3 regions of the Neobacillus sp. MER 74 genome follow, and region 2 is predicted to be linked to each of the others. Evidence: riboswitches for the same ligand, from Rfam matches in the RefSeq annotation. Region 2 holds a riboswitch; each other region holds the start of a gene.
The links. A riboswitch is a leader RNA that binds a small molecule or an ion and turns the genes downstream of it on or off. The one in region 2 is predicted to bind thiamine pyrophosphate.
Positions count from the first base shown of each region.

Region 1: another riboswitch for thiamine pyrophosphate. It lies ahead of thiM (hydroxyethylthiazole kinase); the one in region 2 lies ahead of thiT (energy-coupled thiamine transporter ThiT).
Region 3: another riboswitch for thiamine pyrophosphate. It lies ahead of M3610_RS23045 (ABC transporter substrate-binding protein); the one in region 2 lies ahead of thiT (energy-coupled thiamine transporter ThiT).

Region 1 covers NZ_JAMAUV010000013.1:83,799-87,551, forward strand. Annotated here, with positions in the region: gene thiE (thiamine phosphate synthase) at 1-552, opposite strand, end outside; gene thiD (bifunctional hydroxymethylpyrimidine kinase/phosphomethylpyrimidine kinase) at 549-1,367, opposite strand; gene thiM (hydroxyethylthiazole kinase) at 1,382-2,194, opposite strand; TPP riboswitch at 2,349-2,457, opposite strand; gene dcuS (DcuS/MalK family sensor histidine kinase) at 2,587-3,753, opposite strand, start outside.
Region 2 covers NZ_JAMAUV010000001.1:743,435-747,187, forward strand. Annotated here, with positions in the region: gene feoB (ferrous iron transport protein B) at 1-1,290, opposite strand, end outside; gene M3610_RS03695 (FeoA family protein) at 1,290-1,514, opposite strand; gene thiT (energy-coupled thiamine transporter ThiT) at 1,701-2,282, opposite strand; TPP riboswitch at 2,396-2,504, opposite strand; gene M3610_RS03705 (histidine kinase N-terminal domain-containing protein) at 2,721-3,753, shown strand, end outside.
Region 3 covers NZ_JAMAUV010000022.1:47,535-51,287, forward strand. Annotated here, with positions in the region: gene M3610_RS23030 (ABC transporter ATP-binding protein) at 1-711, opposite strand, end outside; gene M3610_RS23035 (ABC transporter permease) at 708-1,475, opposite strand; gene M3610_RS23040 (MTH1187 family thiamine-binding protein) at 1,472-1,765, opposite strand; gene M3610_RS23045 (ABC transporter substrate-binding protein) at 1,779-2,774, opposite strand; TPP riboswitch at 2,920-3,029, opposite strand; gene M3610_RS23050 (hypothetical protein) at 3,233-3,385, opposite strand; partial or broken gene M3610_RS23055 (transcriptional regulator) at 3,552-3,710, opposite strand.

The DNA.
Region 1 (3,753 bases), on a different contig from region 2:
TCCCGCATCAATCACGGACCGAGCATTTTGAATCGTAATCCCCCCGATGCCAACAATCGGCATTTCACAACCCTCATTTCTTAGCTTTTCAATCAGTGTCGTCCCTCGCGATGGCTTGGCATCCGCTTTTGTCCTTGTCGGAAACACAGGGCCAATTCCAAAATAATCTGCTCCTTCTTGGATCGCTGCCATGGCTTCTTCTGTCGTATGGACGGATACCCCAAGAATTTTGTTCGCACCGATTTTCTCTCGTACCATTTTTACCGATTCATCTTCTTGCCCGATATGAACACCATCTGCATCAATCTCCACAGCCAAGTCAATATCATCATTCACAATGAAAGGAATTTGGTGGTTTCTGCAAAGAGTTTGGAGTTCTTTTGCCAGTGCATATTTTTCAGAACCAGTTCGTGCACTTTCCCCTTTTTCACGAAATTGAAAAAGCGTAATCCCTCCTGAAATTGCCTCCTTTAATACTTCAGCGGGTTCTTTCAAACAGTTGTTGCTGCCCATAATAAAATAAACACGTAACGCCTCTCTCAAATCAATCATGACACGGGTAGCTCCTTTACAAGGTTTCTTTTTCCATACGCCCAATGGTTCGTAGGCCCATGCCCTTGACCAATCTCCAATTGATCTTCAATCGCAGCTTGAATAAAATCTTTCGCTGTCAAAACGGCTTCATAAACAGTCGCACCCTTAGCAAGTTCGGCGGTAATTACCGCCGAAAAAGTACAACCAGTACCATGTGTGTTCTTTGTCTCAATTCGCGGACTTGTAAAGGTGTAATATTCCTTCCCATCAAACAATAAATCAGTCGACTCGGATTGGTTTTCATCGTGACCGCCTTTAATCACAACGTGTTTCACACCTAAATCATGGAGTCTTCTAGCGGCCTCCTGTTTATCCTCTAAGGTCAGAATAGTCATCCCCGTTAGGACTTCTGCCTCCGGGATATTCGGTGTAATTACTTTGGAAACTGGCAACAAGCATTTTTTCATGGCAGAAATAGCTTCCATTTGCAGCAGTGATGCGCCACCTTTGGCAATCATAACTGGATCAACCACTACATTCTCCCAACCAAAAATCTTGATTTGAGCGGCAACCGCCTCGATGATTTCAGCATTGAACAACATTCCTGTTTTCACAGCATCGGCACCAATATCCGATCCAATCGCCTCAATCTGTTTGACCACAGCCTCTCTCGACATTGGATAAACTCCGTGAACTCCTAATGTATTTTGGGCTGTTACTGCTGTTAACGCCGACATTCCAAATACATCTAATTCCTGAAATGTCTTTATGTCGGCTTGAATTCCTGCCCCGCCGCCACTATCTGAACCTGCAATTGTTAATGCTTTTTTCATTTAAATTACCCCACTTAATTAACTTTTTTGAAAGAACTATATTGATTGATATCCTCATTTGAAACAAGTGATAATTGGTTTAAGAATTCGATTTGGAAACTTCCTGATCCCTTTTCAGCTGTTTTCGCTGCTGCCTTTTCAGCGGCAACCTCATAGGATGTCAAAGCTCCCACGGAAGCCTTAAGCAGGTCCTTCTCCACTCCTGCAAACGCCCCAATCACTGAGGTTAACAAGCACCCCATACCGGTCACTTTTGTCATGATTGGGTGGCCGTTGTTAACAAGATAGCTAGTCTCGCCATCTGAGACGACATCCACTTTTCCTGTGATGATGACCACACAATTCCAAGTCTCTGCTGCTTTAATCGCAAGGCTCACGATATCCTCATTCGCTGACGCCCCCGCATCAACACCTTTAATTTCCCACTTTTCACCAAGGACATTTGCAATTTCAGCCGCGTTTCCCCGAATCGCTGAAACATTGACTTCCCTCATGATTCGTTGCGCCGTTTCGGTTCGGTACGTGGTAGCCCCAGCACCAACCGGATCAAAGATGACCGGTACATTGGATTCATTGGCTGCTTTTCCAGCAATAATCATTGAATCCACCGTTTGTGGGTTTAAGGTACCAATATTCAAAACCAGTGCACTAGCAATCTTAGCCATTTCCGCCACTTCTTCAGCAGCATACGCCATCACAGGCGAAGCGCCTAAAGCGAGCAGCCCATTCGCGGTAAAATTCGTTACCACGACATTGGTGATATTATGTACAAGCGGGTTTACCTCTCTTACTTTTTCCAACGTTTCATATAAACTAATTTTTTCCATTGTAATCTCTCCATTTCTTTTTAATATATAGCATGTGTTTTGGCACTTTGTTGATTGAAGTGCCTGGAACGGAAATCAACAGACAAGTTAAACACAACCAAAAAATAAAAAAACCAGATCCATAAATGGACCTGGTTAGTAAGTCAGAGAAAAAACATTCACTTGGCTACTTTCCTACGCTGGTATTACCCAGATCAGGTCCAAAGGGTTAAAAACATAGCGTTTTCTCTCAGCCTGATAACAGGGCACCCCTAGTAGATCGATTAGTTTATTAAATTAAGTACATAATAACGCTATGAAACTAGAATGTAAAGAAAATAGTTACAACGTATAGTAGTTTACATAATATAATTATTTTTTCAAATTTTTATAATCAGGTTAACATAATATCGTTACTGTTTACTGTTGTATGGGAACGTAACAATAAAAGCAGTCCCTTTCCCTTTTTGAGAATGAATTTCTAACTGTCCTGCTAATTTTTCCAAGCTTCGCTGTACTAAAAATAAACCAATTCCTCGATTTTCTCCCTTAGTTGAAAATCCTTTCACACATAAGCTATTTATAATTTCCTCATCGATACCTTGTCCTGTATCATGGACCTCCAACACAAGGATATTTTCATAATAATCAAACCTGACCGTTACTTTTTTAAGGGGCTGGTCCGCGACCGCATCCAGTGCATTATCAATTAAATTTCCAAGAATCGTGACCACTTCATGTGTTGTTTCCTGCCTGTGCGGTTCTGGTAACAATCCTTCTCCATCAATGATCATTTCACAGCCTTTTTCCCTTGCAAAGCTAAGTTTTCCTAAAATAAACCCTGCTAATACAGGATCTTTAAAACGACTGACGACAAATTCTACCTCAGACTGCTGGTGATTCACAATTTTGGTAATGTACGTCGAAACCATTTGATAGTCCTTCATATGAACCAAACCTGAGATTACATGCAGTTTGTTCATGAATTCATGTGATTGGGTTCTAAGTGCCTCTGCATATAACTTGACTCCGGTCAATTGTTCAGCTAACTCCTTGATTTCAGTTTTTTTCCGAAAGGTGGCAATTGCTCCAACAATCTTTCCCTTCACGATTACAGGGACACGGTTGGTTAGGATGGTAATATGATTGATTTCCTGCTCTTGATCTAATTGTGCTTCCCCAGTCCCTAGGACGGTAGAAAGTTTGGTATTTGGCATGTATTCGTCCACTCTTTTCCCTAAAAAAGGACCTTCAATACCGGCCATATGGAGGAGCCTAACCCCTTCATTATTAAGGAGAGTGGTTATCCCATCTTGATTAACCGCCAGCGTCCCTTCCTTGGTTGATTCCAGCATCGCACTTCGTTCTTCCAACAGTTTGGCTATTTCACTAGGCTCCATGCCAAACAGAATCGATTTAATTTTTCTTGCCAAAAACAGAGCTCCTAGGATGCCAACTAAAACACCCACACCGACTCCAATCAAAATAATTCTTCTACTCTGTTCGATGGCCAGATTTACTTTTTCTAACGAGATCCCAACGGCAACGGCCCCTATTTGTTTATTTTTCTTATCAAATAC
Region 2 (3,753 bases):
GGACATTAACGGGGTAAGCAATATGGTAACCAGCCTTTCCCGTGGTGTCTCTATTGTTCTGGCAGCCATTATTCCTGGTACATTACAACCGAAGCCAATCATCATAGGGATAAATGCCTTCCCATTTAACCCAACTGACTCCATAATTCGGTCCATTACCAATGCAACACGGGCCATGTACCCGGAATCTTCTAATAAAGAAATAAAGAAAAATAGGATAAAAATTTGCGGCACAAATACGAGTACGCCGCCTACCCCAGCAACTAAACCATCAATAATTAATGCATGAATAAAATTTGAAGCATGAATGGCGGTTAAAACTGACTCAAATCCTGCCGTAATGGGTCCTGTTAAAAATCCGTCCAAAGCATCAGATAATGGTGTTCCGAGCCAATCAAAAGTCAGCATAAACATGACATACATAAGCAGTAAGAAAATAGGCATTCCTAAAAAGCGATTGGTAACGATCATATCAATTTTCTCAGAAAGCGGAATGTCAAAGTTACTTTTTACGGCCACTTCGACAACAATTTTTTCTATTGCTTCTCTTCTTTTTTGATAAATATAGTTTGCTAATGATTTTACATTATAAAGTGTTTGTAAGGTTGACTCCAAGTTAACAATTAGATCATTAAGCTTTTTCTCGCCAACAATAATATTTACATAGTTTCTAACATATTCATTACCTTCAAAATATTGAATAGCTAGAAATCGTCCAGAAAGGTTGGTTTTGCCATGAATCTCAGCCGTCAAAGCAACAATTGCAGCTTCTACCTCTTTACCATAGTAAACAAGATTCTTTTTAGCAGGCTGGATTGATTGAGTCGATATGACATCAACTAATTTATCACAGCCCTTTCCATTTCTCGCCACAATAGGAACAACCGGGACTCCGAGAAGCTCAGAAAGTTTAGATGTATCAATTTGAATTCCGCGTTTATTTGCTACATCGACCATATTAAGTCCAATAAATGCTGGTTTTTCAAACTCAAGCAATTGCAAAGTTAGATGTAAATTTCGTTCTAATTGTGAAGCATCTAATATATTTAGCAGGCGGTCCACTGATTCATTAAGAAAGAAGGATGTAACTACCCCTTCATCCTTCGATAAGGGATTAAGTGTATACACACCAGGTAAATCAGTCAAATGACCAATATTATTTTTAAAAACACCAACTTTTTTTTCAACGGTGACACCGCTCCAATTACCAACATACTCATAGGAACCTGTAAGATTATTAAATAATGAAGTTTTCCCAGTATTAGGATTTCCAATAAGTGCGATGTCCATTATATTCTCTCCACTTTCATTCGAACTGCTTCTCTACGGCGAATACCCACACATTGTCCGCAAGATTCAATCATAATTGGACCGCCAAATGGCATGACACACTTTACACACACTTCAGAGCCTTCAGTAATCCCTAAGTCAAGTAATCGTCTTTGTACCAGGTGACCTACAAGAGAAATATCAATAATTTTCCCTTTATCTCCTACTTTTAATGAACCAAACATGTATATCACCCTATCTCCACTAATTGAGAATGATTATCTTTCTTGTATTTTAACACTTTTTTTGAGATAAAAAGCTTAATAAATTTGTCAAAAGTTTGAAGAATTTTCATGAATCAACGACAATCGCTTTATAAAAAAAATAGAAAAGAGCTTGAAGCCCTTTTCCATTCGTATTACTAATAAATGTTATTTTGAAAATAATCTCTTTGGTACCGCACTCATTACAATGATGATAATGATTGCACTGATGATGAAGCTTGGCAGCATGAATGTTCCATTATATAGGAGTGAGTAAATGGCCACCGGCTGCCCCTTTGGCGCATATTCACCGAAGAACACGATGCCAGAAATAACATGGCAGATGTATCTTAAGGCACTTCCTAAGAATGCACCGATAATAACATATGTCATCCACTTACCTTTTTCATTTTTGGATATCGCCTCCTTCACCAGACCAGTAAAGACACCCGCTAACCCTACAACTGAAAAGGCAAGAAAATAATCAATAAATCCTTGTAAGAATGTGTATACTTGAGCGAATCCAAGGATAACCTGCAATAAACCTAGTAAAAATCCTGTTAACAAGCCCCCTTTTATCCCCCAACGATAAGCAATTAAAAAGATAGGTACCATGGCAATTGACACCGAACCTCCCTGTGGCCATATCTTTAAAGATAGAATTCCGGCTAGAAAATCCAATAAATAAGCTAAAGCAGAAAAAACTGCCACCTCAGCGATAAATAATGTGTTGCTTCTTTTTTGATTCACAACGTCTCCCCCAATTTTTGGACTCGTTAGAAGTCTTCCTATTACAAGATGTGCAATAAAATAAAGAACAAAAAAAGCAATGCACGACGCTAAGGATTGTCTGCATTGCTTTCATAATCGGCAAACCACATCCCTACGCTAGTGTTAACTAACAGGTTCATAGGGTCAGAACTTAACCGTTCACTCTCAGCCGCAAGAATAGCAGCTCCCCCTGTGGAAGTATTCAATTGTTTCCATAGAAAAAAATATACTCTTCTTTATTCACATTTACAAGGAAAATATACTTTCTTATCGTTATTATTACCTAGTCGAATCAGCAATTAAGACTATATGAATAAAATTCAAGACTTTTATTTTAAAATAAAGGAGGTATTTCTATTTATGTCTCGAATAAGTACAGTAAGGAGTTTTTTGTCAATAACATAGGGGGAAGACGGCATGTTCACGGAAAACCAAACAGATTTAATTGATTTTTTCAATCAAAATAAACAGAAATTAATTCAAGATTGGGAAAATGCCATTGTTACCACTAATACGGATCCTTTTAAGTTAAAAATTCACGAAAACGGCGAGGCTCTGCTCGATGTTTTACTTAATATGCATAAAATGACGGAAAAAGACCTTTTAGACATAATTGAAAAACTTGCTATTGAAGTATCGGAAGAAAGAGTTTTGGCTGATATTAACCTTGGTGATTTTGTTTATAATGTTAATCTTGGCAGAACAGTTCTATACAGCCATTTAAGCATTACTGGGATTCCATGGGCAGCCATGCAGGAAGCATTAAACAATGTAAATTTTTGTTTCGATAAATTTTTATACTATGCTGTATCCCATTACTCAGAAGCAAAAAACAAAATTATTGAAGAAAAAACAATGCACATTGATTCTACACATCAGGATCGATTAACATTGCTTGGGCAAATGACCTCAAGCTTTATTCATGAGTTTAGAAACCCCTTGACATCTGTTCAAGGATTTATCCAATTACTGAAAGCTGATCATCCGGAGATGAAATATTTAGATATCATTTCAAGTGAATTGGATCAACTTAATTTTCGTATATCACAATTTCTCCTTCTGTCAAAAAAGGAGTTAATTGGTAAAGAAAAGGATAACTTCAATTTAAATACATTAGTGGAGGAAGTCTTAAACTTCCTATATCCAAGCATACTTGATGGAAAAGTAAAAATAAGAAAAGAACTCAGTGAAGATATTACTCTTAATGGGTATGCAGATGAAATTAGACAGGTATTAATTAATATCATCTTTAATGCGATTGATGTTTTGAATCATGCTGAGAATCCGAATCCTACAATCGAGATCAATAGCAGTCTACAACATCAGTTCATCAAAATTAATATTTCCAACAATGGGCCTGTGATTCCTGCTGAACTTAGAAAATCTATTTTCGAACCATTTTTTACGACGAAAAAACTAGGTACAGGCCTCGGCTTGTTTGTTTGCAAGG
Region 3 (3,753 bases), on a different contig from region 2:
AACATCCCTTTTCATTTGAATAAAGCTTTCATCTAGCAGAATATCTTCGTGCCGCGGCCTTTCAAATGGAACCTCTATGTTTGAAACAACCTTAGCTTGCTTACCAGACAGCATCATCACTCGATCGGATAGAAGCAGTGCTTCCTCAATATTGTGAGTAATAAATAAAATGGTCCTTCGGTGTGATTCCCACATTTCCAATAACCATTTCTGCATTTCCAACCGGGTTAGCTCATCTAAAGCGGAAAAAGGTTCATCAAGACAGATCACCTCTTGTGGGCTCAATAAGGCACGGATAAAAGCAGCTCGCTGCTTCATTCCTCCAGATAGCATGTTAGGATATGCGTTTTCATAATCGGAGAGTCCTGCAATCGACAGCATTTCTCGTGCTGCTTCTACGTCTTTTTTACCCTGAAGTTCTTGGCCAAGAAGGACATTTTCAAGGATCGTCCTCCACGGGAAAAGAGAAGAAGTTTGAGGCATGTAGCTAATTAAACCACGCTTGCCATTAATGGACTTGCCTTCTAATAGGATCTCCCCTTCATCTGGTGAAAGAATTCCTCCTATTAAATTGAAAATGGTGCTTTTCCCACTGCCTGAAGGGCCAATAATCGAAACAAATTCATCTTTATGAATGGAAAAATCAAGGTCTTTTAGTACTTCCTTTTGCCCGAAACGTTTCGAAACGTTTTGAAAATGAAGATAGCTCATTTTTTCTCATCCCCTTTCGGCTGCCATCGAACCACTCTTCGTTCCATAAAAAAGATGAAAAAGAAAAAGAAGAGGCTTAAGAACATGATGGTAAAAATGGCAACGAACACCCGGTCCGTTCGAAAAGACGACGATGCGAATGTCATAAAGACACCGATCCCCTGCTTAGCACCAAGCCATTCAGAAATAACGGCACCCATTACACTATACGTGGCAGAAACCTTAAAGCCTGAAAAAATCGAGGGCATAGATGACGGCAGCTCCAATTTCCAAAAAAGCTGTGTTTTGGATGCACCTGCCATCCTCATATAATGCTTCAACTCTGAAGGGGTTTGGCTAAATCCATCCAAGGCGGCCACTGTAATGGGAAAGAAACAAACAAGGGTGATGACAATCATTTTGGGCAATAACCCAAAACCAAACCAAATCACCAGCAGTGGAGCAAGAACGATAATGGGAACATTTTGCGATAAAATCAATAATGGATAGAAAGAATCTCTTAAAACAGGTACCAGATGAAATAAAATGGCGACTGCCAGTCCAATGAATGCTCCAACTACAAATCCAAATAATGAAATTTTAACCGTTGAAAACACATCTGGATAAAAATCATGCCAACCGGCAATGGCCTCTGTGAAAATCTTGGATGGCGGCGGAAGAAGCCATTCCGGCACTTCTGCTATTTTCACGACAATCTCCCAAATGACAAACAAAAGGAGGAGAACCAAAATCGGTCTCCACCCTTTTACAAGATTCTTTCTCATGATCGATATTTCTCCGTTAAGTTATCCATGGTAATCCCTGTTGGCTGATAAAGGATTTTCACTTGAGAAATGACATTTTTGCTTCCCATTTCAATCATTCGTTCATTCATTTTTGAAATCACCGAAAATAATTCGTGGAGTTCGCCTTCCATGGTTGTTTCTAACGGGTGTACCTCATATTTCACACCAGATTCAGCAATGACTTTAATCGCTTCATCAACGTATGGAATAACGTCCTCGCCATTCGTTGTTTTCGGGATGATTTGAATGCTGATTAATGTATTCGCCATGTTTTTCTACCCCCTATTGTTTTGGTAAAAACTCATTTGTAAATGCTTTTTTCGCATCTAATTTCTTGTCAAGAAGCTTATTCTCATACATCCATTGAGCATAATTTTCCCAAACCTCTTGCTTTTGAATTCCCCATTCCTTTGCATCATCCCGATATTTCGGAGACAACCATTCTTGACTCTTCTTTACAAGCTTTGGATCTAAATCCGGTGCGGCTTTAATCAGGATATCTGCAGCTTGATCAGGGTTTTTAATCGCAAATTCATAGCCCTCGGCAGCGGCTTTTACGAATGCCTTAACCGTTTCAGGGTTTTGTTCGATCATTTTTTCGTTGGTTTCTAAAACAGGTGTATAGTAGTCCAGTTTGTCAGAGTAATCTGTTAAGTAAACCATATTAATCTTTTCATTTCGAAGCTCCGCTTCTACACCAGTCCATCCATAGTAAATCCAAGCAAAATCGATGTCTCGTTTCACAGCCGTAAAAAAGTCCGTATCCCCCATGTTCACGATTTTCACCTTATTGTCATCGGCGTTTTCCTTTTTCATGAGAGAAGTGATGACAGATTTTTCGACTGGCGAACCCCATCCGCCGTATGTTTTTCCTTCAAAATCCTTCGGAGATTGAATCTTTTTGCCAACAGGTGAAGCGAATCCAGATGTATTGTGCTGAATCACTGCAGCGATCGATACGAGCGGCACCCCTTGTATACGTGCCTGGGTAATTGCTTCTTGGTAGCCAACACCAAATTGCGCCTTGCCAGAAGCTACTAGTTGATCAGCACCGGACTCGCCCGGCATGATAATATCCACATCCAAGCCCTCTTTTTTAAAGAATCCTTTTTCTTTTGCTACATATAATCCAGTATGATTGGTATTTGGAGTCCAATCCAGTACAATTGAGACCTTTTTAAGCGGCTGTTTTTTTTCTTTTGTGTTTTCTGTTTCTTTTTTGCTGCTGCATCCAGTCACTAGAAGGACTGAAAGGAGTAGTACTAGCCATTTCTTCATGTTGTATCCCCCATATGTAAAATAAAATCTAAAGTGAAACAAATGAAATAGAGCGAAACCTCAGTGTTAGTTAGAGGGCAAAAACTTGCTTAAATAAAATAAAGCACTCAGGCAAAGAACCTGAGTGCATATCAGCAAACAATTAATTGTTTAAGAATATGTTCCCTCCGCCGGTATCAACCAGATCAGGTTCCAAGGGTAATCGTCTTACGGACTAAATCTCAACCGGCAACACCGGTTCCCCCACATTTCATCGTTTTTCAGTTATTATTTTACTATTATATCAGTCAAGGCAGTCAATGCCAACTTATTTAATGTATTTATGCTTCTTTACAGCTGCCTTCCCTTTCCCGTATACGTATGAACCTACTTCAAATTGGCAATGGCCTGTATCCAATCCTTTCAACTAATACAAAAAAGATGCCCCATTCCAATGGAACATCTTTTTCTATTGAACCTTATCCTATTTGCTCCTCTGTCCCTGTTTCTTCAGAAGTCACATCCTCAATGGAAACAAACTCCTCCGACATTGGACGAAGTTTCTTGGATATCGCATGCTCCTGAAGGCAAAGACCTTCCGCCAGATGACGCTTTACAATTGTGTTTCCCACTTCAGGGGTTACATTTTTATACCAAGTCCCGGACGGATAGACGATGGCAACGGGAGCGTCCTTACATCTCCCATTGCAACTCGTTCTTGTTGTATGTATGTGTGAATCTAAGTTTAAATTTGGTCACCTCAGAAGAGCGATCTTGTCTGGCTTTTTTTAATAAGAATATTGACTCCTCTGTCATGACGCCAGTATAATGCATCATCTTGTTATTCACCGCTTCATTCACGGCAAAAATGTAGTCATTTATAGCTATGGCTTTTAAAGTGTCATGCCTTCTATCTTGTTTGACTGCCCTCCAAAAGTCTGACTTTTCCCTGAGGATTGAGAAGGTTATGAAACAAATTCTTAAATGACTCTAGAAGAAG